3 regions of the Lysinibacillus sp. KU-BSD001 genome follow, and region 2 is predicted to be linked to each of the others. Evidence: predicted binding sites of a transcription regulator. Region 2 holds the regulator's gene; each other region holds the start of a gene.
What was found. The regulator CtsR, encoded in region 2, represses protease genes until heat stress. The targets are predictions, from matches to a motif close to ATGGTCAATAAAGGTCAAACA.

Region 1 (8,451 bases), on a different contig from region 2:
ACCAAATGCGATAATACGGTCACGAGGAATTTCTAAATCGTGTGCTACTTTTGAGATACCGACTGCTTTATTTAATCCTTTACGAACGATTTCAATAATTGGGAATGGTGCCCCCCATTTGCGATGCTCGATTAGCTCTGCATGCACATCTTGCAGGTGCTTGCGAATAAGCGGGACATTATGTTCATCTGCTTGGATTAATAAGCTTGTTGGATCTTCTGTTAAGTTAAACTTTAAGTTGCCCGTTGTGACGCGTGGATTCCCCGTATTAAAAATATTTAATAGCGTATCATTTTCATTATGCAAGTAGACATCGTCGATGACTTCGGCAATTAAATTTTGATAATGAAATTTATGCACGGAATCTACTACATCATGTACAACGCTCATGGCGATAGGGGAGTGCATCTCGCCCCATGACCTATTGAGTGGATGATGTGTAAAAGCACCGTTAAAGTTGACGATTGGTGTTGTTAAATTTAACTCACTATAATAGAGCTGGCTTGCACGGAATGGACGACCTGTCGCAATCATCACTTGATGTCCGGCTTCTCTTGCCTTTGCCAGTATTTGTTTTGTATATGGTGAAATGGTTTGGGTATCCGTTAACAATGTCCCGTCTAAATCTAATACAATTAAATGTTGTTTCATGTAGGAAAACTCCTTTCTACGTTCGTTCAATTTTATCGTCTTTTCTTTTCCCTCGTCAAAATATTGTACCCATTTTGACTACAATTTTGATACCCTTGTCATATAAAGTTCGTTGAGGAGTGAATTTATTGTTTGTGCAAAGAGAAGTGTGGAACAATATCCCGCTATTACATGTATATAATGAAGAAATAAAACAGGATGCGCCTGTTATACTTTTTTTGCATGGTTTTATGAGTGCGAAAGAGCATAATCTGCATTATGCATATCATTTAGTAGAGAAAGGTATTCGCGTCATATTGCCCGATGCACCTTTGCACGGAGAGCGCGCTGAAAATGTATCTGAAGTACAAATGAATGCTGCTTTTTGGCGAATTGTTCTAAACTATGTGAAGGAAGTACAAGAAATTTACGAGGCGCTACAAGCGTATGGTTTTAATGGCAAAATCGGTGTGATCGGTACATCAATGGGCGGCATTACGACAACAGGCTGCTTAAAAAAATATGACTGGATTGATGCAGCAGGTGTGTTGATGGGGGCTGTTAGTTATACCGAAATGGCGCAGTTCCAAATAAAACAACTAGAGGAGCAAGGAATAGATGTGCCAATGACGGCAGCGCAACAACAGGCTATGTTAGAAGCGTTACAGGAGTATAATGTGACAACGAATCGTGCTATTTTTGAGCGTATTCCGGTTGTTTTTTGGCACGGTCAAAAGGATTCGGTTGTCCCGTTTCAAATGACGTATCCATTTTATGAGACACTTGTGGAGCAAGGAAGAGCACAAAAGGTTCGGTACATAGTAGACGAAAAAGCAGGGCATGCTGTATCTCGAGCAGGTGTATTAGCTGTAACAGAATGGCTAGCACAACATTTGGCATAAATCGCAACTTTTGATATGATTACAATACACTCTAATGTGAAAGGAAGATACAAGCAATGGCAATCGATCAAGATATGAAAGATAGCATGTTAGGTGCTTTAGAAAATGTAATCGACCCTGAGTTAGGAATTGATATTGTCAACTTAGGTTTAGTATATGATGTAGATTTAAGTGAAGAAGGCGTAGCTATTGTAACGATGACACTGACATCAATGGGCTGTCCATTAGGTCCAGTTATTGTTGACCAAGTAAAAACGGCTTTAAGTGAGTTACCAGAAGTAAAAGAAACAGAAGTAAATATCGTATGGCAACCAGCCTGGTCTAAAGATATGATGTCGCGTTACGCGAAGATGGCTTTAGGCGTTCGTTAAAACTCAAAAATCCACTATGGTGGAATTCAGACAATAGACAAAGTCGATTTTTTCGACTTTGTCTATTGTTTTTTATTTTCGTTTTAGAGAAGGAGACAAAAAGGGTTGTATTGTCGGATTCCGCCCCATGATTAGAAGGTTTGGTTATCTTGTTAGTCAAATTTACAAATGATTTACAAGTTTTTTATATGATATTTACCATGTACACTTGGCACCAAGTTAAGCTAGAAATGATAGTGGTACATAGCGATAGGTGAAAGTACAGAAGTAATCAATCGAGTTTTAAAAGCAGCGGTGAACATGCTTTCTATTGCAAACCTTGGATGAAACAATGCAAGAGGAGTTGTAAAAAAATTATCATCACTCTGAGTATAGAAATTTCTATTTTAGATGGACTTGTCGCGGATACATTACGTTACCGTATCCGAGCAAAAGCCCGCGGTCAAAAAGCTATGATATCCGAGCAAAACATCGCTGCATTCGGTCAAAATTAAATTAGCAAAGAAAGAGGCATGAAAAAGTGAAGAAATTACACCAAGTCAAAAGTGAAATAATGCTTTCAGATGAGCCATCCGTACATGAAACAGCTCAAGTAGCCAATAGTACGGCAGGTGTATATACGTCGGTTGGCGCATTCAATGAAATCGTGGAGTCGTATATTGGGGATTATACATATACGATGGAAAATGTCACGATTAATTATACAGAAATCGGTAAATTTTGTTCCATTGCATCACATGTTTGTATCAATCCTGTAAATCATCCAATGGATCGAGTCACACAACATCATATGACATATCGACGCGTGTCGTATGATTTTGCCAAAACGGATGATCAAGAAGTTTTCCAATGGCGCCGTTCTCATCGAGTGAAAATTGGTCATGATGTTTGGATTGGCCATGGTGCTATTATTATGAAAGATGTCACAATCGGAGATGGAGCAGTGATTGCTTCAGGTGCGGTTGTAACAAAAGACGTTGAACCGTATACCATTGTAGGTGGTGTTCCAGCTAAAAAGATTAAAGATCGTTTTCCAAAAGAGATTGCTGAGAAACTTCAGCAAATTGCCTGGTGGGATTGGTCAAGAGAACAGTTAGAAGAACGCTTTGAGGAATTGAATAACTTACACCGATTTTTAGAGACATACGCTCAATAATTATCAGTACTCATTTTTGATATAAACTTGCAATAGACAAAGTCAATTTTTTCGACTTTGTCTATTGTTTTTTATTGTTACTTTATAAATCATAATGAGTAAATACCTAAACATATATTCTCATTTGAGTAACCGTTGCTTTCCGCTCCGGCACTCGCTTTCCACGGGCGAGATCAAGCCTCCTCGTCGCTCAACCTTCGCTCCTGCGGGGTCTTGATTGTCTCGCTTTTCCCGTAGGAGTCTCGTGCCTCCGCTACAAGCAACTAGTGTTTCATAAAAAATCGGTTGCTTAAAAATAATGAAAGATTCACATTCATTACAGTAGAGACTGTGCAATTATACTTGCACATACAAAGAAATTGATTTCTTTTAGAGAAGAGAACTGTTTTTCTAGTATATCGAGAAGTATTCACTTTTTGCCGTAGCGCGCCATAGCCACAGGAGCCTACACAGGAGATCCAAACAGGCCCCGCCTGTTTTAGCTCCTGTGTAGGCTGTGGCAAAGCGCGGAGGCTACGATACCACTTTAGCTTAATATCTTTTATTACCCTAATGGTATTTTTAGAATGTATTTTTGCTCATTACGAGTTTATCACTCAGTGTTAGTAAACATAGTTTAATCTCAGTGTATAATGTTTAATAAAATTGATTTGTCGACACTCTGAAAGTCCTGTTAGTCAATACGACAAATGTTTAACGGACAGTTTTCACACGCGATGCTATCTTTTAAAAACTGTAAATCATGTATCGTAATATAGCTTTTATTCAACGTGATGATGTTCTGGTTTTTTAAATCATTGAGCATACGGTTAATCATTTCGCGGCTTGTTGCACAAAGGTTCGCAATTTCTGTATTGGTTAACGGGAAGTTAATCAATACGTCGTTGTTCGAACGGAATTCACCGTACGTATTGGCGAGTCTGATGAGTGTTGAGAACAGTGCGCCTTTTTTTCCGTTTAGCATTAAATCACGTAGACGACTTTGATGTTTTAAATTTTCAACTTGTAGCCATTTTAAATACTCCATCAATAGAGGTGGGTTTTCAGATAGTAAAAATTCAAAAGTATCTGTGTGAAGTGCAAGTAAATGCGTTGTTTCAAGTGCTTTTGCAGTTGTTGCGTGATAACGTGTTTTGCAAAATATCGAATTTTCACCGATGATAGCATCTGTCCCACAAATGCGAATGGTCAGTTCCTTGCCGCTTTCGGTTTCTTTACTGATTTGGATTGCGCCACTGCGCACGAAAAAGATATTTTCAGCCCGTTCATCTTCACGGAAAATATAATTTCCTTTATCCACTTTAATAGCCAAACCGTGCATTTCAAATAAATCATAGATTTTCATCGGCATACTGTTTAGAGCAACGATAACAATCACATCCTTTTCTTAAGATAACAACTTAAGATTTCACCAATAGTTCAACCAAATTTCACTTAGATTTCACTATATATAAAATGATAACATATGTTAATTGGGAATAAGAGTAAATTTTTTGTGAAGGATTATTTTGCTTTTTATAGAAAATCGTTTTATAATCAAATTAGTCAAAAATGGTCAAACTTTTTTGGAGGGATGAACATGCAATTTACACAAACACAAGATAATCGTCCACCGCTAGAGCAGTTTGGACGTAATTTAATTGAGGAAGTAAAGAACGGGAAGATGGATCCTGTGATTGGTCGTGATGAAGAAATCCGCAATGTTATTCGTATTTTGACACGGAAAACGAAAAATAACCCTGTGTTAATCGGTGAACCAGGTGTTGGGAAAACAGCCATTGTAGAAGGGTTAGCGCAACGTATCGTGAGAAAAGATGTACCAGAAGGATTAAAAGATTGCTTATTATATGAGCTGGATATGAGCGCTTTAATTGCTGGTGCCAGTTACCGAGGTCAGTTTGAGGAACGTTTAAAAGGTGTGCTGAAGCAAGTAAAAGAATCGGAAGGGCGTATTATTTTATTTATCGATGAAATTCACACGATTGTAGGCGCAGGGAAAACAGACGGTGCAATGGATGCGGGGAATATGTTAAAGCCGATGCTTGCACGTGGTGAATTACACTGTATCGGTGCAACAACACTGGATGAGTATCGTATGTATATTGAGAAAGATCCAGCGCTTGAGCGTCGATTCCAACAAGTGATGGTGCGAGAGCCTTCTATAGAAGATACGGTGTCGATTTTACGTGGGCTAAAAGAGCGTTTTGAGCTGCACCATGGCGTCCGCATTCATGACCGTGCGATTATTGCAGCAGCTGAACTATCTAATCGTTATATTACAGAACGTTTCTTACCAGATAAAGCGATTGACTTAATCGATGAGGCTTGTGCGATGATTCGGACAGAAATTGATTCTATGCCGCAAGAGTTAGACATGGTGACACGCCGCTTAATGCAGTTAGAAATTGAAGAGCAAGCCCTTCGCAAAGAAAAGGATGAAGCGAGTAAAAAGCGCTTAGCCACTTTGCAAGAGGAAATTGTGAAATTGCGTACTTCTACTGAACATATGCGTCAGCAGTGGGAGCTTGAGAAAAACGGTCTGCAAACGATTCAGAAAAAGCGTGAGCAACTCGATAAATATCGCCGTGATTCGGAAGATGCCCAAACACGCGGTGATTATAATAAAGCAGCAGAATTACAATACAGCAAAATTCCTTCACTAGAAAAGGAAATTGCCACGCTTGAGACAGAGCTTGTGACAACAGCCGATAAACGGATTTTACGCGAAGAAGTAACAGCCGAAGAAATCGCATCCATTGTTTCACGTTGGACAGGAATTCCGGTCACAAAACTAGTAGAGGGAGAGCGTGAGAAGCTACTTCGCTTAAAAGAAACGTTACATGAGCGAGTTGTCGGTCAAGATAATGCCGTGACATTAGTAACTGAAGCAGTATGGCGTGCACGTTCAGGCATTAAAGACCCTACAAAACCGATTGGCTCCTTCTTATTTTTAGGACCAACAGGTGTCGGGAAAACAGAATTAGCAAAAGCGCTTGCTGCCCAACTATTTGACTCAGAGGATCATTTCATCCGTATTGATATGAGTGAGTATATGGAGAAGCATAGTGTATCGCGTCTTGTTGGGGCACCTCCTGGTTATATTGGCTATGAAGAAGGTGGGCAATTAACGGAGGCCGTTCGACGTAATCCGTATTCGGTTGTGCTACTGGATGAAATTGAAAAAGCGCATCCTGATGTAGCGAATATTTTACTGCAAATTTTAGATGATGGCCGCATTACAGATTCGCAAGGTTGCAATGTGAATTTCTCTAATACGGTGGTCATTATGACATCAAATATTGGGTCACAGCATTTGTTAAATGCAACGGAAGAAGGTGCGGAAGATTTAATTATGATGGCGCTTCGCCAGCATTTTAAGCCGGAACTTTTAAACCGAGTCGATGATATTATTACATTCCATGCACTGTCAAATGAGCATTTTGGTGCGATTGTTCGTAAGTATGTATCACAGCTAGAGAAACGTGTAGCTGAGCAAGAGATTAAGCTTGTCGTCGAGGAGGCAGTTATTGCGTTTGTAGTAGCGCATGGTGCCGACCCGCAGTTTGGTGCACGTCCATTAAAACGTTTTGTGCAACGTCATTTAGAAACAGCGGTCGCCAAAGAGTTATTGCGCGGAGAAGTGACACCAGGGGATACACTCTATTTAATAGTAGAAAATGATGAAATTGTCGTGAAGTTTTAATGGTTTTCGCCTCCTTTGGGTATGTTATAGACAAAGGAGGTTTTTTTATGGATAAAAAAGAAATGAGAAATTTGCCAAAGCGTGACAAATTCGATAATCCTGATATGGTGAATACAGAGAAGCCTAGTTTGTTTGATATGCATGAAGATATGAAGACGGTAGATGCTATTCCTATAGAGGAATTGAATGATCGCTTGAAAGCTGAAAAAGACATCATTCCTACAACAACAACGGCTGATGCGGAACGACAACTATAAGGAAACAGGTGGCGATTCACCTGTTTTTATTATGTAAAAATAAATAATAAGTGTAAAATATAAATGGGATTCAGTTAACAATGGCAAAATGGATGTATATGCGGTCAACAAACTAAGTACTGTATCTTGAACATAAAAAAACGCCCCTACACGGAGCGCTTCCTAATTAATGATGTTCAGCGTGTTCTGGGCTACCTGGAAGAATAGCTGCAACAATAAACACGATTACTGCAAATGCTACAGAAACGATTACACCAGTCATGAAATCGAATGGTACGTTTAATACTGAACTTACTACGTAGTTTAACATAGAAATTAGTAGGAATGACCATACAAACGTCATAATATATTGCATCAAATTCACCTCATAAACATTATTCTATATATTTATTTAGTTTTATACCTCAACTATCATAACACAGGTTGTGAAAAAAGAAAAACAAACTTTTAAAAACATTTCTTGAACGATAAGAAAGTATAAATTTTTTCTAGTTTAAAGCTTGTCTAGGCATTCGCGCCAAAATTTATTTTGCGACGAAAGCGTAAGCGGCAGGAGCACGCTGCTCGAGGTCGCTTCACCAATCACTACGCGTGGCAAGCACGCTAGGTGATTGCTTCCAGCGCTTGTCGCAGCTAAGCGGGCGCGAATACACTTTTCTTGAACATTGTGAAAAATTTTCCGTTGTATAATGTTTTTTTATGAGCTATAATTATGACCAACTACTAAACGTTAGTGTAAAAGGGGGATATTTTATGGGTGTAGGTATTATTGGATTGGGGAAATATGTCCCTGAAAAGGTACTGACAAATCATGATCTGGAAAGTGTGTTAGACACGACAGATGAATGGATTCGTTCTAGAACGGGGATTGAACAAAGACATATTGCAGCAGATGATGAAAATACTTCACATATGGCGATTAAGGCAACACAAAAAGCGATTGAAAATGCAGGGATTAAGCCGGAACAAATTGGCTTAATTGTAGTGGCAACGGTCTCGCCAGATCAAGCCTTTCCAAGTGTGGCATGTCAATTAACAGAGCATTTCGGAATACAATGCGCAGCGATGGATATTGCAGCGGCATGTTCAGGGTTTATTTATGGGCTTGTAACAGCACAGCAATTCCTTGAAAATAACAGTTATGAATATATATTAGTAGTAGGTGTTGAAAAGCTATCGAAAGTAACGGACTGGAATGACCGTAATACTGCTATTTTATTTGGGGATGGAGCGTGTGCTGCTGTTCTATCAAAAGTATCGGAAGGACGCGGTATTCTGGCATCTGAATTAGGTGCAGACGGTTCAGGTGGCAAGCATTTATATATAAATGAAGAAAATCATATTGGCATGAATGGGCGTGAAGTGTTTAAATTTGCAGTACGCCAAATGGGCGAATCGGCTGTTCAAGTATTGGAAAAGGCTGGTTTACAGA
Region 2 (8,451 bases):
GAAATCGACTACACGTCCTTTAGAGTCTGTTAAGCGACCATCATCTAATACTTGTAGCAGGATGTTGAATACGTCCGGATGTGCTTTTTCAATCTCATCTAGTAAGACAACGGAGTACGGTTTGCGACGTACTTTTTCTGTTAATTGTCCGCCTTCATCGAATCCTACATAACCTGGAGGGGCACCAACTAATCGAGATGTCGAATGCTTCTCCATGTACTCGGACATATCAATGCGAATCATCGCATCTTCATCCCCAAACATGACTTCAGCAAGCGCACGGGCAAGTTCTGTTTTCCCTACACCCGTTGGCCCTAAGAAGATGAATGAACCGATTGGACGCTTCGGATCTTTTAGTCCAGCACGGGCACGACGAATGGCACGTGAAATCGCTTCAACTGCCTCTCCTTGACCAACAACACGCTTATGCAATTCTTCCTCAAGGTTTAAAAGCTTCGCAGACTCTTCTTGTGCAATCTTGGATACTGGAATTCCAGTCCACATCGCCACTACCATGGCAATATCATCTACTGTGACTTCTGATTCTTCTTTTCCTTGCTTCTCTTTCCACGCTTTTTTCGTTTGTTCAAGCTCTTCTTTTATCTTTTGCTCTGTATCACGTAATGCGGCAGCTTTTTCAAACTCTTGGCTTTGTACCGCGGCATTTTTCTCAGAGCGTACATTTTCCAGTTTATTTTCAAGCTCTTTTAAATTTGGTGGCACTGTGAATGAACGTAAGCGCACTTTCGAACCGGCTTCATCCATTAAATCAATCGCCTTATCTGGCAAGAAGCGATCTGAAATGTAGCGGTCTGATAGTTTAGCGGCAGCCTCTAATGCTTCATCTGTAATTTTGACACGATGATGTGCTTCGTAGCGATCACGTAACCCTTTCATAATTTGAATCGTTTCATCAATTGTTGGCTCATCTACTTGAATCGGTTGGAAGCGACGTTCTAAAGCGGCATCCTTTTCGATATATTTACGGTACTCATCCAGTGTCGTTGCACCAATACATTGTAATTCCCCACGTGCAAGCGATGGTTTTAAAATGTTCGATGCGTCAATCGCACCTTCCGCTCCACCTGCACCAATTAATGTGTGTAGCTCATCGATAAATAGAATGATATTCCCTGCTTGACGAATTTCATCCATGACCTTTTTCAAACGGTCCTCAAACTCACCACGGTATTTTGTACCCGCGACAACCGTTCCCATATCGAGTGTCATAACACGCTTATCACGTAATGTTTCGGGCACTTCATTGTTCACGATTTGTTGTGCTAAGCCTTCTGCAATCGCTGTTTTACCCACACCCGGCTCCCCGATTAACACCGGGTTGTTCTTCGTACGACGAGATAATACTTCTACGACACGTGTAATTTCTTTTGAACGACCAATTACTGGATCCAGTGCCCCTTCACGCGCAATCGCTGTTAAATCGCGCGCTAGACCGTCCAGCGTTGGTGTATTAGCTGCTTGGCTTTGCGCTTGATTACCTGAGGCATTTGTATCGTTATTGCCAAGTAATAATAATACTTGTTGGCGCGCTTTGTTTAAACTAACGCCTGTATTCGCTAATACGCGTGCCGCTACCCCTTCTCCTTCACGAATTAAGGCTAATAAAATATGTTCTGTTCCGATATAAGAGTGGCCTAATTTACGTGATTCATCGACTGAAAGTTCAATGACTTTTTTCGCACGTGGTGTGTAATGCACAATCGGACCGACATTTTCTTTCCCTTTCCCAACGAGTTCCTCAATACCTGATTCAATCATTTGAGGGCTAATATCAATCGCTTCTAATGCTTTGGCCGCAATGCCACCACCTTCACGGATAAGACCAAGTAAAATATGCTCTGTTCCAATCGACTCGTGTTTCCAACGAATCGCTTCTTCCTGCGCTAATTGTAAAACTTTTTGTGCACGCTGCGTAAAACGATTAAACATCATACAAATCCTCTCCCTTTCCATTTGTAGGCTCATTTCGACGATGTGTTGCTAATTTTTCTTGCAGTAATTTCGAGCGGAAAATATCACGCTCGGTCGTTTGCAATGTTGTACCAGCATATTGCTGTATAAAACCAGGTTGAATGAGTAACATGCATTCATTCAATTGATTAAGTGAAATATCTGAAATTAGTTGTAAGCCGACTGCTAAGCGGACATTGGATAAACAAGATGCCGCTTCCTCACTCGATAATATACGCGCATACATTAATGTACCGAGCGAACGATACAGTCGATCCTCCAATGCAATAGGCGCGCGAGCAAATAGTTGTTTTCTTGCCTCATGTTCTTTTTGAATAATTTGTTCCACTACATTTTGTAAATCATCTAAAATATCACGCTCTGATTTTCCAAGTGTAATTTGATTAGAAATCTGATAAATGTTACCTAGATTTTCACTACCTTCGCCATATATCCCCCGTACGACCATTCCTAACCTTGCCATTGTTTGAATTAACACATTCATACGTTTTGTCATCGTTAATGCTGGTAAATGCATCATCACAGAGGCACGTAGACCCGTACCAACGTTTGTTGGACAGCTTGTGAGAAAACCTAGTTGCCCATCGTATGCATACATGAGCTGCCCTTCTAAGTATTGATCGAGCTCATTTGCCTGGGTATATGTTTCATGTAGTTGCAACCCCGCTGCTAAGCATTGTATACGAATATGGTCCTCTTCATTCACCATAACACTCATTGATTCATCTTCTGTTAAAAAAACGGACGCTGTTTTTTCACAATTAGCTAGGTACGGACTAATTAAATGCTTCTCAACAAGCACTTGTCGTTGTAAGGTTGGCATTTCTTTCATCGGAAAATATGAAAACCTTCTCCCCTCATTGCGAATAGACAGAAGGGCTTGTAACACGGTGTCGTCTATTTGTTTTGCATCCTCTTCTGAAAAACTAGCAGGAAAACGGGTATCCCTTAAATTTCGAGCAAGGCGTATTCTCGTACTAATCACAATATCTGCATGTTCATCCGTTGCTTCAATCCAAGGTGGTAACGTACGTTTTAAAAAATGCTCTATATTCATGATGTCTCCCCACCTCCAACATGTAGCTTCTGTTCGATTGCACGCACCTCATCACGCAGCCTAGCTGCATCTTCAAAGCGCTCCTCTGCAATCGCTTGTTGCATTTGTTGGCGAATGAGTTCAATTTGTTTTTGATAGTTGATAAATTGATATTCTTCCGTTTGCTTTTTACCGATATGCTTTACATCCGCTTGCAAACGTTTGAGAACTTGTGGTAATTGATCACGAAATGTGTGGTAACACTGTGCACAGCCAAATTTACCGACTTTCAAGAATTGCCTGTACGTAAAGCCACAGGATGGGCAAGTACCTTGTTGCTTCTTTGGTTGCGTTTCTTCCTGCACTTTGCTTTTCCATTTCGGTAAGCTAAACCAATCTGACATGAGCTGATGAATCGATACAGGCTCCTCTTGTATTTCAACTTGAAACGGATGAAATTTCCCTGCACATATTTCACAATAATGGCGCTCCAATTTAGTACCATTTTTTATTTGTGTTATGGTCACAGTAGCATGTCGCTGCTTACAATGCTCACAAATCATGTTCTGTCACCCCTTTCAAATTTCAACGTTATTAACATTGCCTTTAAAATACGTGCGCGAATCTCATCTCGCATCGGTAACGGCATTTGTAAAGTGTTACGATCCATCGCTGCAAGCATTAGCTTTGCCTCTCTTTTGGATAGTATCTCTTCATCAATTAAACGATACACGATATGCTCTGCTGCCACTTGGGGTGCATTCGCATCAATTTGTCTTAGCATCTCATCAAATAATGCCTGCTTTGAATGCGATTCAACACGTAAAATACGAATATATCCGCCACCACCGCGCTTACTCTCGACCAAATAACCGCGCTCTGCTGTAAATCTTGTATTAATAACGTAATTTATTTGCGACGGCACACATTGAAACTTATCTGCCAACTCACTACGTTTTACTTCAATATGTCCCTGTCCTTCTAATTCGATAATTTGCTTTAAATAACCTTCAATAATGTCTGAGATATTCCTCATGTTTATGCTCACCCCAGTTCATTTACTGACTTTGACTATCTTTGACTTTATTATAAAAATCACAAAATTGTTTTGCAAATAAAAAGTCTACCCTTTTGAAGGCTCTTCACCAAAACGTGTACTTGACTGCACATTCCGTTACGGCGGGCGCTTTCCGCGGGCGAGGTCAAGCCTCCTCGTCGCTCATTCTTCGCTACTCCTGTCGCTACGCTTTCGTCGCAAATAAATTTCCTGCGGGGTCTCGACTATCTCGCTTTTCCCGCTGGAAGCTTTGCTCTGTAGCGAAAGGCGTATGCCGTCAGCTACACTCGCCGCCCTTCACTCCATGTGCTTTTAGAATCCTACATTTTTTAATCAAGAACATATTTTGATATTGAACCCTTTTGAGAAAATAAAAAAACGGCAAAATCTTTGTTATTAAAGACTTTGCCGTTTTGCCTATGAATTATACCCAACGACCAACAATTGGATAATCCCAATGTGAATCGTTTAACGCTTTTACAATACCGATAATTGGAACAACGAGTAACATTAACCCGAAAACAATTAAAAACGGAAGACCAATTAAGATAAAAGAGAAGATAATTGAAACCGTTGTTAATACCCACATCACACCTTGGAATAATAGCGCCTGAATAGATAAGCGCTTGATCTGATCGTCTGAACTAATTAAAAAGAATAGAATCGGTACAAGCACCGGCGCAAAGAATGCACTAGCATGAATCAATACTTTCGACCACTTTTCTTCCATTCGATATAACCTCCCTTGTCGAACATTTCCTTATAGTACATATACGCATGAAGCGCAAATTAGTTTCAAAAAATAAAACAACCACCTTATTATTTTAAGATGGCTATAAACATTTATTTATATGGTCCGACATCATCTGGGTTATCTCCGTCCTGCGGAAATAGCAAATATGAGATAATAGCTGTAAAGATGGTTGCGCTTAGCAATATTAAAAACTTGTCCTTCGATGCAACCTCTTCATAACGATTGAATAGCATAAATGTAGAAGCAACTGCGACGATTACTGTTATCGGTATAACAAATTTTAAACGCTTTTTATGAAATTTCATTGTAAACTTCCTTTACATTTTTTTTACTATCTATCATTTTAACTTGTTTAATTCTGAAGTACAAACACTTGCTTATTTCTATTATCTGTAACAAAATTTTCAGAAGAACTATAGAAATTTTATACATAATGCAGACAAAAAGTTCAATTTAATAGTAAAATTACATAATAAAGAGTGACGATATAATCTTATGAATATATAGAGAATGGGGAATGGCGATGATTAACTTTTTTAACAAGTCACGCGAAAAAGCAAAAGCAACATTTTTCCAAGTAGAGAAATATACCCAACAGGTAGAATTAAGTCTTTCTGCTTATCCAGAATTAATGAAACAGTTACAATTACTGAATTTAACGAAAAAGGACTTAGCGATTTTAAAGCAACTACAACCTTATGCCCAAGATTTCATTCCTTTAATGGTCAATCAGTTTTATCATGCCATTAGCCAAAGCGAAGCACTTCTGGCCATTATTAATCGGTCAACACGTATCGACAAATTAAAAATAACGCTTCACAAACATTTATCCGATATTTTTAATGGAAAAATTGATAGCGCATACATTGAAGAACGAAAAGTGATTGCACATGCCCATGTTCGTATTGGGCTAAAATCTAAATGGTACTTAGCATCATTTCAATCACTGATGACGACTTTCATCGAGTTTATCGAAACATTAAACTTATCTACGCATGAAACAGCCCTAGCTATTAATGCATTTTCAAAAATTATTAACTTTGAACAGCAACTTGTTATCGAAGCTTATGAACAGGAAGAGGAACGCATCCGTACACAAGCAGAAGAAGTAAAATTACATTTAATTAATACCATTCAACGTACAGCACAGGAATTAAATGTGATTAGTGTTGACACAACGTCTTCTCTGGAAGCAATCGCAGTGCAAACAGATGAAATTGCTGCCGCTACACATCAAGGCTTAGATTTCGTAGAAGAAACCGAAAGTAAATCAAATCTTGGCAAAAAGCATTTAGCTACACAAACAGACTTAATGGATACGATTTTAGAGCGTGTCGATATATTAGAATCTTCAATGGATGAACTACGCATATCATCGCAAAAAATCTCAGATATTGTAGGGCTCGTAACAGGTATTGCCGATCAAACAAACTTGCTCGCATTAAATGCTTCCATTGAAGCAGCCCGCGCAGGTGAACAAGGGAAAGGATTTGCAGTCGTAGCAAATGAAGTGAGAAAGCTGGCGGAAGAAACAAAAACCGCCGTCCAAAACGTATCGATACTAATTAAAGAAACGGAGAATAATATTGTGAGCATGGCGGATGCCGTGAACAGTGTAGACTCTCAAGTAAAAGTGAGTGTCGAAACACAGCATGAGTTAACCGAATCCTTCAGTGCAATTGCTGAAGCTGTATCAGGAATTCGCACACAATATATGAGTACGTCAGAAGATATTCAAAACATTTCGAACTATATTACTGAATTATCACAAGGCGCAAATCATGTTTCATCATCCTCTGACCAATTAATTGCCGTTGTTACCGAACTTTCGGCAGAATGAGTATGTATACCACCTAGCTAAGAGGGCACACAGAAAGCTTTATTTTCTGTGTGCCCTCTTTTATTAGCGGTGTTTCACTTCACGCTTCATTTTACGATGTTCGCGACGCATCGGGCCTGTTTCGAAAAGTCTACGTTCGGTTTCGGTTTCTGGGTAAATTTCTGGCACTTCACGTGGTTTACCTTGTTCATCAATCGCCACCATTGTCACGAATGATTCCGTTGTCAAACGTTCTGCACCTGATTTTAAATCTCGGCAAATCACACGTACGTATACTTCCATTGATGACCGCCCTGTACACGTTACAACAGACTCCAACTCTAATACATCCCCTGCATAAGCAGACGATACGAAGTCTACTGAGTCAATGGATGCGGTGACGACCTCTCCTTTTGAATGCTTCATTGCAGCGAGAGCAGCAATTTCATCAATATATCGCAATACTTGGCCACCAAAAATAGATTGATGATGGTTGGTGTCGGACGGCATAATTAAACGTGTTTGATGTGTGCGTGAATAGCTCATTGGCACAGTGTTTCCCATAATTCTGCACTCCCTAAAAGATGATAATTTAACTGTAACACTTTAAAAACACCGCGTTCAAATACTTTTCCAAAATAACAAACCCCTGTATTAAATTACGTTAAAAAGTTGTTTTAATTGTGATAAACTTCAAATTCGTCATTTCGTCTATAGCATATTTTACCCCTTCTTTACCGTATCCACTCATTTTTACACCACCATACGGCATATGGTCTACACGGAATGTCGGAATATCATTAATCATCACTGCACCAGCCTCTAACTCGTCTGCCGCATACATGGCATCTGTTAATACATTTGTATAAATCCCTGCATTTAAGCCTAGTTCCGATTCATTTACAAGTGCAATTGCTTTGGTCAATGTTTCATATGAAACAATCGAAACAATTGGGGCAAATGTTTCTTCACATACGATTTTCATTTGTGCTGTTACATTCGTCACGACGGTAGGGGATAACGTACGCTCCGTAAATTCTGCTCCTGTTGCGATAACGGCTCCTTGTATTTTTGCCTCTTCTATCCAAGCCTTTATCCGCTCTACCTCGTTTGGATGAATCATTGCACTAACATCGGTATTTGCATCTAGCGGATCCCCTACACGTAGCTTTTTCGTTTCCATAACAAATTGACGCACAAACTCATCGTAAATGGACGTATGCACGTAAATACGCTGCAACGATATACATACTTGTCCTGCAAATCCAAAAGCCCCACTGACTGCACGTGAAACAATCTTCTCAATTGGCGCAGATGGCTCCACAATCACAGCGGCATTTGATCCTAGCTCTAGTGTGATTTTACGTAAACCTACTTTTTCTTTTAGCTTTAATCCGACTACTCCACTACCTGTAAACGTCACTTTTTTGACATGTGGATGCGCAACAAGCGTATCGCTCAGCTCCCCACCTGAACCTGTCACAATTTGCAAGCAGCCGTCTGGTAAACCTGCTTCTTTAAAAATGTCGGCCATGATGATTGCACTAAGAGGTGTTTGTGTTGCTGGTTTTAATACAACCGTATTCCCGACCGCAAAAGCAGGGCCTAATTTATGGGCAACTAAATTGAATGGAAAATTAAACGGTGTAATCGCACTGACGACACCAAGCGGAATGCGTTTTGTATAGCCAATACGATCTGTAATACCGGGTGCAGCATCCATCGGTACTGTTTCACCTGTTGATTGCTTAGCGGCCTCTGCTGAAAACTGATACGTCGCAATTGTCCGGTCT
Region 3 (8,451 bases), on a different contig from region 2:
AAGGTAGAAGGAACAATCTTTAAAGAAACACGTGAAGGCAAACTTGCATGGCACTCAATCGAAAGCTTAGAAACGTTTCCGATGGCACAAGGAGATCGAACGAATTTATTATTTGCGGCTTATCAAAAAGGAATCCAATATGGTACGTTTGAGTATACAGAGGATTTTGAGCTAATTAGTGAAAAGATTCAGTCGTCAATGGAATAGTAAAAGAGGAGAGAAGAAAACGTGAGCAATCATCAGCACTATACACATGAATTAGTTATTATTACAGGGATGTCTGGAGCGGGGAAAACGGTTGCGGTACAAAGTTTTGAAGATTTAGGTTACTACTGTGTAGATAATTTACCTCCTGAATTATTAACGACGTTTTTAGCATTAATGAGAAATTCAGATAAAAAGATTTCACGCATTGCGGTTGTGATGGATTTACGCGGTCGTGAGTTTTTTGACTCTATGGTAGATGCGCTCGATGCACTGGAAAGAGAAGAAGATATTACCCCACATATTCTGTTTTTAGATGCGGATGATGAAACACTAGTACGTCGTTATAAAGAGTCTCGTCGTTCGCATCCATTAGCGCCGATTGGTTTACCGCTTACAGGAATTAACCAAGAGCGTGACATGCTAGGGGAAGTAAAGGGACGAGCTAAAACAGTCTTTAATACTTCTAAAATGAAACCACGTGAACTTCGGGAGCGCATTGCTTTGGAGTTTTCTCATACAAGCACGCCCATGTTTTCAGTGAATGTGATGTCATTCGGCTTTAAACACGGCATGCCAATCGATGCGGACCTTGTTTTTGATGTGCGCTTTTTAAAAAATCCTTACTATGTGGAAGAGCTTCGTCATAAAACAGGTTTACAGACGGAAGTATCTTCCTATGTTTTGGCGACAGATGAAACACAAGCACTCATTGCAAAGCTAACAGATTTATTTCAATTTATGATTCCGCATTATAAAGCGGAAGGAAAGTCCCAGTTAGTCATTGCATTTGGTTGTACGGGTGGTCAACATCGCTCTGTTACATTAGCAGAATACTTTGGGAAATTACTAGGGCATACAGAACAGACAGTGATTACACACCGAGATATTCAACATAGTTATAAAAAGGAATAACTGAATAAACTATTAAGATGAAAGGGTGATGTAATGCGAAAAAAGAAGAAGCGTATTGTCGTAATCGGTGGAGGAACAGGGCTTTCAACGGTGCTACGCGGTTTAAAAACACATCAATTTGATATTACGGCCATTGTTACTGTAGCGGATGACGGTGGCTCCTCTGGTCGACTGCGCGATGATTATGACATTCCACCACCAGGAGATGTACGCAATGTCATTGCAGCTTTATCTGATGTAGAGCCATTAGTGGAGCAAATGTTTCAATATCGATTTACTAACTCGAATGATTTAGGGGGACATTCGCTAGGTAATTTAATGCTGACGGCTTTAACAGATATTACGGGTGATTTTAGTTATGCGATTGCTGAAATGAGCAAAGTATTAAACGTGCACGGTAAAGTGATTCCAGCAGCGAATAAAAAAGTAACATTGCATGCAGAGTTGGAAGACAGTACTTGCATCCAAGGGGAGTCGCGCATTCCAGGAGCAACCGTCCCCATTAAACGGGTATTTTTAACACCAGAAGATGTGCAGCCATTACCAGCAGCGATTCATGCAATCAATAAGGCAGATGTCATATTAATTGGTCCTGGTAGTCTTTATACGAGTATTATTCCTAATTTGCTAGTAAAAGCGATTGGCGAAGCGGTCGTCAAAGCAAAGGCGAAGAAAATTTACATTTGCAATTTAATGACGCAACGTGGTGAAACAACAGGTTATACAGCGTCCCGACATATTGAGGCTATTCACCAGCATGTGGGGACAGCGTTTATGGAAGTCATTTTAATTAACAAAGATGCATTACCACAAAGTGTAATGGAAAGTTATAAAGAAGAAAATGCAGTGCCTGTACAGTTTGATATTGAACGTTTACAGGCATTAGGCCTTGAAGTCTTTAAAGAAGAAATTGCCATGATTGAAAACGGCGCTGTTCGTCATCATGCAGTAAATGTTGCGAGCTGGTTATGTAATTATGTAGAACAAATGGAGCGAGAATAAGCAAGATTATCGCAAACATATGGTATGATAGTGCATACATATTGTGTAAGAAAGGGGGATAATCACATGTCATTTGCTTCAGAAACAAAAAAAGAATTAACACAAGTGGATGCAGATGATCTCAGCTTGAAGGCAGAACTATCCGCCCTCATTCGAATGAATGGCTCGCTTAGCTTTGCGAATCGTCAACTTAGCTTAGATGTGCAAACGGAGAATGCAGCGATTGCGAGACGATTATATACGATTGTTAAAAAATTGTATACGTATAATGTAGAGCTACTAGTACGAAAAAAAATGCGTCTGAAGAAAAATAATGTATATATTTGCCGTGTTCGTGAAGGGGCAAAAGAATTGCTAACCGATTTATACATCATTTCGGATGATTTTCAATTTCATCATACGATTGAAAAGAAACTTGTTCCAAAAAATAATCAAAAGCGTGCCTACTTACGTGGGGCCTTTTTAGCAGGTGGATCTGTCAATAATCCAGAAACATCTGCCTATCATTTAGAAGTCTACTCACTGTACAAAGAGCACGGTGAGGCACTAGCAGACTTAATGAATGAATATCATTTGAATGCAAAAACAATTGAACGTAAAAAAGGCTTTGTCACGTATTTAAAAGAAGCAGAAAAAATTTCTGATTTTCTTAGTTTAGTGGGAGCCCATCAAGCGATGTTAAAATTTGAAGATGTGCGTATTGTACGTGATATGCGTAACAGTGTAAATCGTATTGTCAATTGTGAAACCGCTAATTTAAACAAAACGATTGGTGCAGCACTCCGTCAAGTAGAAAATATACGTTTTATCGAAAATACAATTGGATTAGACCAATTACCAGAAAAATTGCGTGAAATTGCGCGGCTTCGAGTAGAATACCAAGACGTCACATTGAAGGAACTAGGCGAAATGGTGTCTACCGGTGTTGTAAGCAAATCGGGCGTGAATCATCGCCTGCGAAAAATTGACGAAATTGCCGCTGCGTTACGTCGAGGAGAACAAGTGGAAAATTAAAGAGTTACATATAGGCACTCTGATGTTTTTTATAAATAATTAAATGGTTCAATACTAGAATCTGTTCTTGATATTGATCTAAAAGCACATGCAGTGAAGGGCGGCGACTCCTGCGGGAATAGCTTGAGCTGAAGACCCCGCAGACGAGCATTTGCGAGTCGAGGAGGCTGAAGCCAAGCCCGCGGAAAGCGTCCGTCCGTAACGGAATGTGCGGTCAAGTACACATTTTGGTAAAGAGCCTAATTAAATTTAGGACTTCATCTCAACTTAATTTTAGTTCAAGATGTATAGCTCTAAAAGAAAATGATAACGATTTCATCAGGAAGCGTTGTTCTTTTTCAGTGTTTTCGCTAAGATAGAAATAAATGGATGCACGGTTGTGAAAGGGAGTTTTGCTAATGGTTGAAAACCAAGTACAAGTAAAATTAAAATCAGGCTTACAAGCACGACAAGCAGCACTTTTCGTGCAAGAAGCGAATCGTTATAAGTCTGAGGTATATTTACAAAAAGATGAGAAAAAAGTAAATGCGAAGTCTATTATGGGCATTATGAGCCTAGCGATCGCAAAAGGTACGATGGTGACATTGATGGCAGATGGCGATGATGCTGAGATGGCCATTCAGGCACTGACAGCACTCATTCAACAAGAAGATTAAAAAGGGGGCGGAAAGTTTTTACTTTCTGCGCTTTTTTTCTATACACGTTAAAAAATATAAAAACGCCTGGCACAGCCAGGCGTTTAGTAGGTCTAATTTTATTTACGTTCGATAATATGATCAATTAAGCCGTATTCTTTAGCACGTTCTGCAGTCATGAAGTTATCACGATCTGTATCGCGAGCGATGATATCTAGCGATTGACCTGTTTTTTCAGACAGGATTGTATTTAATTTTTCGCGTAAGAATAAAATACGTTTAGCAGCGATTTCGATTTCCGTTGCTTGCCCTTGTGCACCGCCAAGTGGCTGGTGAATCATTACTTCTGCGTTCGGTAATGCAAAACGCTTACCTGGTTCACCTGCTGCAAGTAAGAAGGCACCCATAGATGCTGCCATACCGATACAAATTGTAGATACTTTTGGTTTAATGTAGTTCATCGTATCGTAAATCGCCATACCAGCTGTGATAGAGCCACCTGGTGAGTTAATGTAAAGCGTAATATCTTTATCTGAGTCTTCCGCTTCAAGGAATAATAATTGTGCAACGATTGAGTTTGCCACATTATCATCGATCGCGCTTCCTAATAAAATAATACGGTCTTTTAGTAGGCGTGAATAAATATCATACGCACGCTCTCCACGACTTGTTTGTTCAATAACTGTAGGGATTAAATTCATACAAAATATCCTCCTTTTAAAAAGGTAAATTCGAATGCTCAATGCTGATAAGGGAAGAACCCATCAGCTGTACCATTATCATACACATAATAGTCAAGGAAGGTCAAATATAAACTCTGACTTCTTTTAATAACTTTTAGCTCATAATGAGGAAATCCCTAAACATATATTAACATTTGGGTAACCGTTGCTTTCCGCTGCGGCACTCGCTTTCCACGGGCGAGATCAAGCCTCCTCGTCGCTCATCCTTCGCTCCTGCGGGGTCTTGATTGTCTCGCTTTTCCCGTAGGAAGCTTTGCTCTGTAGCGAAAGGCGCATGCCGTCAGCTACACTCTCGTGCCTCCGCTACAAGCAACTATCGTTCAATACAATAATCGGTTGCTCGAAAATAATGAAAGATTCTCATTGATTACAGAAAAGACTAGGTAGATTATACGTACAACTAGAAAGAAAATGATTTCTTTTAGAGATGGAGAATACTTTTTAGCATATTGAGAATTATTCACCTTTTGCCGTAGCGCGCCATAGCCACAGGAGCCAAGATTTTCTTTGCGACGAAAGCGTAGCGTCAGGAGCAGGAGATCCAAACAGAGGCCACGCCTGTTTTAGCTCCTGTGTAGGCTGTGGCAAAGCGCGGAGGCTACGACACCACTTTAGTTTAATTACCCTACTTATATTTTTAGGATGTATTTTTGCTCATTGCGAGTATTAACCTTCATTTACCAAGTTTAATAGTTGAAATGTTCACCTGTCATTTGTATAATGAATAAGTCATAGCTACTTTGCCCTCGTGGTTTAATGGATAAAACGCAAGATTCCGGTTCTTGAACTGGGGGTTCGATTCCCTCCGAGGGCGCCACTATAACATGTCAACCTTGTTTTGTATACAAGGTTTTTTTATTTGTCTGCTTCTTTTATACCTTCTCTTTAGCAACTGTTCAAAAAAAAGACAAAATTCGATAAAGAAATACTTTATTCTACATTAACTACTTGAAAAATCAAAAGATTATTAGTAAATTATTAAATGTTGTACTTAATTGCGAGTAGATACGTAAATTCAGCATGCTTTCATGAAATATGACATAATTTTTCTAGGTTGAATTGTAGCTATAGTCGCATATACTATCATGCCCATATTCGGGCACCATTTTACTGTTTCAATTATATATATGTTATAGCAACACCTGATTCTACATTCATAGTTTAGCAGCCTATGAATGTGCAGGGGAATGAGTAGGATAAAATGAAGATCACTGTACCGATTCCATTTTATCCTAAATTCATTCTTCTTAAACTATTTCTAACAAAATAATTCAAAGCTGGATTTGATGAAATAATAAATTGGGTTTTCATAATAGTCGTCACGAGAAGTGGCGGCTTTTTTGTTGCATAAAAATGAAAGGTAAATGATTTCCAATTGTATGGATTAACGAATAATTATTTGATTTTATCAATTTTTCTCGGTAAATTCGTTATAAAAATTCATCGATGTGAAAAAATAATCATTTTTTATAAAATTTCCTGTTGTATATAAATTCAGAACTTACTATAATGAGTAATATCAAAAATAGACAACAATTAACTGACAATTGAATGGGGAGGAATTGTATATGTTTAAAAAACCGTTATTTAAAATCGTAGCACCATTGGCAGCGGCATCGATGTTATTAGCTGCTTGTTCTGGAGATGAGGCAAAAAACTCTGAAGGTGGAGAAATCACAAAAATTGTGGCAGGGACAGAAGCAACATATGCGCCATTTGAATATTTAGATGATAAAGGGAATGTAGTCGGCTTAGACGCTCAAATTTTAGCGGCGATTGGTGAAGAAATGGGCGTTGAAACAGAAATCAAAAATGTTGGTTGGGACTCCATGATGAGCCAAGTAACAACAGGAGAAATTGATATGGGAGCGGCTGCCATCACGATTACAGATGAACGTTTAGAAACGTATGACTTTACAGAGCCATATTACGAAGCGTCTTTATTAATCGTGACGAAAGAAGATTCGAAGATTGAGTCATTTGAAGATTTAAAAGACAAAAAAGTATCTGTACAAATCAATACAACAGGTCATATCGCAGCGCAAGAATTACAAGGAGTTGCAAGCTCTAACATTTTAGCGTATGAAAACTTCTCAGTAGCATTAACGGAAGTATTAAACGGTTCTTCAGAAGCAGCAATTGGGGATAATGCTGTAATTTTAGAATACATTAAAAACAATCCAGATTCAGGATTAAAAGCAATCGAAGATGATTCATTTGAAGTAGATTACTTCGGTTTCATGGTGAAAAAAGGGAACAAAGAATTACTTGATTTATTAAACGAAGGATTACAAAAAATTAAAGATAACGGTAAATTAGCAGAAATTACAGGTACTGAAATCGAGTAAACTATAAATGGAGGTGTTTCAGATGGAGTTGTTTGATTTTTTCCGTTGGGACATAATCTGGAACTACCGTGAGCTATATCTTAAAGGTATTTGGGCAACAATTCTATTAACATTAAGTGGTTATGTCGGAGGGGTATTCCTCGGTCTATTCCTCGGACTTGGACAAATGTCAAAAAATAAACTGATTTACTGGCCATGTAAAATTTATGTCGATATATTCCGTGGCACACCGATGCTTGTACAATTATTATTAATTCACTTAGCGGTAATTCCAACGATCTTCGGTCATGCGATGAGTTGGTGGGTATCGGGTATTGTAGGATTAGTGTTAAATAGTGCAGCATACAATGCAGAAATTTTCCGCGCAGGGATCCAATCGATCGATAAAGGACAAATGGAAGCGGCCCGTTCACTTGGATTAACGCATACACAAGCGATGCGTAAGGTAATTTTACCGCAAGCATTCCGCCGTATGATTCCGCCACTTGGCAATGAGTTTATTGCATTATTAAAAGATTCATCGCTTGTGACAGTCATCGCAGGGGCAGAAATCTTATATGTAAGTAAAGTCGTAGCAGGAACGTATCAGCGTTTCTGGGAGCCGTATTTATTTGCAGCGTTCCTATATCTTGTCTTAACATATGCGGTAACGAAACTAATTGCATTTGTAGAAAAGCGTGTGAGTATTGAGTACACGCCACGTAAAAAGAAAGGGCGTGCCGAGACATGATTAAAGTAGAAAACCTACACAAATATTTCGGTAAGCTTGAAGTGTTAAAAGGTATCGATTATGAAATACACGAAAAAGAAGTTGTTTGTGTAATCGGACCATCTGGTTCAGGTAAAAGTACATTCCTTCGTTGCTTAAACTTATTAGAGGAAGTAACAGACGGAGCCATTTATATTGAGGGCGTAAAAATTAATGATCCAAAAACGAATATTAATGATATTCGTACGGAAGTAGGCATGGTATTCCAGCAATTTAATTTATTCCCGCATATGACGGTATTAGATAATATCACAATGGCCCCGATGCAAATTCGGAAAATGAGCAAAGCAGCGGCTGAAAAACTAGCATTAGAATTGCTAGATAAAGTAGGATTGCGTGCAAAGGCAGATAATTTCCCACAGCAACTGTCAGGTGGACAACAGCAACGTGTCGCCATCGCCCGTGCACTTGCGATGAAGCCGAAAGTCATCTTGTTTGATGAGCCGACATCAGCACTTGACCCAGAAATGGTAAATGAGGTGTTAGATGTCATGAAAGACTTAGCCAAAGAGGGCATGACGATGGTCGTCGTCACGCACGAAATGGGCTTCGCACGTGAAATGGGTGACCGTGTGCTCTTTATGGACGGTGGTTACATCATTGAAGAAGGGCATCCTGACGATGTATTTGGCAATCCACAACATGAGCGTACAAAAGCATTTTTAGGGAAAGTGCTAAAATAATGAAAAACATCAGCTTGCGAGATTTTATTGCAAGCTGATGTTTTTTTATGAACTAAGAAAATCCATTCAAGACGGGCGACTTGAATGGATTTTTTGTCGGAGAGTACAGTATAGGCTTACATAGATCATCGTATAATA

Region 1: AAGS61_RS18800 (ATP-dependent Clp protease ATP-binding subunit) is a predicted target of CtsR. The motif match lies at 4,601-4,621, and genes of this name have one in related genera.
Region 3: clpP (ATP-dependent Clp endopeptidase proteolytic subunit ClpP) is a predicted target of CtsR. The motif match lies at 4,561-4,581, and genes of this name have one in related genera.

The regions. Positions count from the first base shown of each region.
Region 1 is NZ_JBDQZI010000018.1:9,119-17,569, reverse strand. It holds gene AAGS61_RS18825 (Cof-type HAD-IIB family hydrolase) at 1-651, opposite strand, end outside; gene AAGS61_RS18820 (alpha/beta fold hydrolase) at 786-1,532, shown strand; gene AAGS61_RS18815 (metal-sulfur cluster assembly factor) at 1,595-1,903, shown strand; gene AAGS61_RS18810 (DapH/DapD/GlmU-related protein) at 2,424-3,059, shown strand; gene AAGS61_RS18805 (Crp/Fnr family transcriptional regulator) at 3,733-4,437, opposite strand; gene AAGS61_RS18800 (ATP-dependent Clp protease ATP-binding subunit) at 4,639-6,762, shown strand; gene AAGS61_RS18795 (hypothetical protein) at 6,810-7,019, shown strand; gene AAGS61_RS18790 (YjzD family protein) at 7,186-7,374, opposite strand; gene AAGS61_RS18785 (beta-ketoacyl-ACP synthase III) at 7,773-8,451, shown strand, end outside.
Region 2 is NZ_JBDQZI010000013.1:67,468-75,918, forward strand. It holds gene AAGS61_RS16690 (ATP-dependent Clp protease ATP-binding subunit) at 1-1,953, opposite strand, end outside; gene AAGS61_RS16695 (protein arginine kinase) at 1,943-3,049, opposite strand; gene AAGS61_RS16700 (UvrB/UvrC motif-containing protein) at 3,046-3,591, opposite strand; gene AAGS61_RS16705 (CtsR family transcriptional regulator) at 3,588-4,064, opposite strand; gene AAGS61_RS16710 (DUF4870 domain-containing protein) at 4,510-4,815, opposite strand; gene AAGS61_RS16715 (acyltransferase) at 4,929-5,144, opposite strand; gene AAGS61_RS16720 (globin-coupled sensor protein) at 5,363-6,679, shown strand; gene AAGS61_RS16725 (acyl-CoA thioesterase) at 6,743-7,222, opposite strand; gene AAGS61_RS16730 (aldehyde dehydrogenase family protein) at 7,323-8,451, opposite strand, start outside.
Region 3 is NZ_JBDQZI010000006.1:102,883-111,333, reverse strand. It holds gene AAGS61_RS10925 (NUDIX domain-containing protein) at 1-207, shown strand, start outside; gene rapZ (RNase adapter RapZ) at 229-1,119, shown strand; gene AAGS61_RS10915 (gluconeogenesis factor YvcK family protein) at 1,153-2,121, shown strand; gene whiA (DNA-binding protein WhiA) at 2,188-3,135, shown strand; gene AAGS61_RS10905 (HPr family phosphocarrier protein) at 3,534-3,791, shown strand; gene clpP (ATP-dependent Clp endopeptidase proteolytic subunit ClpP) at 3,890-4,471, opposite strand; tRNA gene AAGS61_RS10895 (tRNA-Arg) at 5,256-5,330, shown strand; gene AAGS61_RS10890 (basic amino acid ABC transporter substrate-binding protein) at 6,082-6,861, shown strand; gene AAGS61_RS10885 (amino acid ABC transporter permease) at 6,884-7,591, shown strand; gene AAGS61_RS10880 (amino acid ABC transporter ATP-binding protein) at 7,588-8,313, shown strand.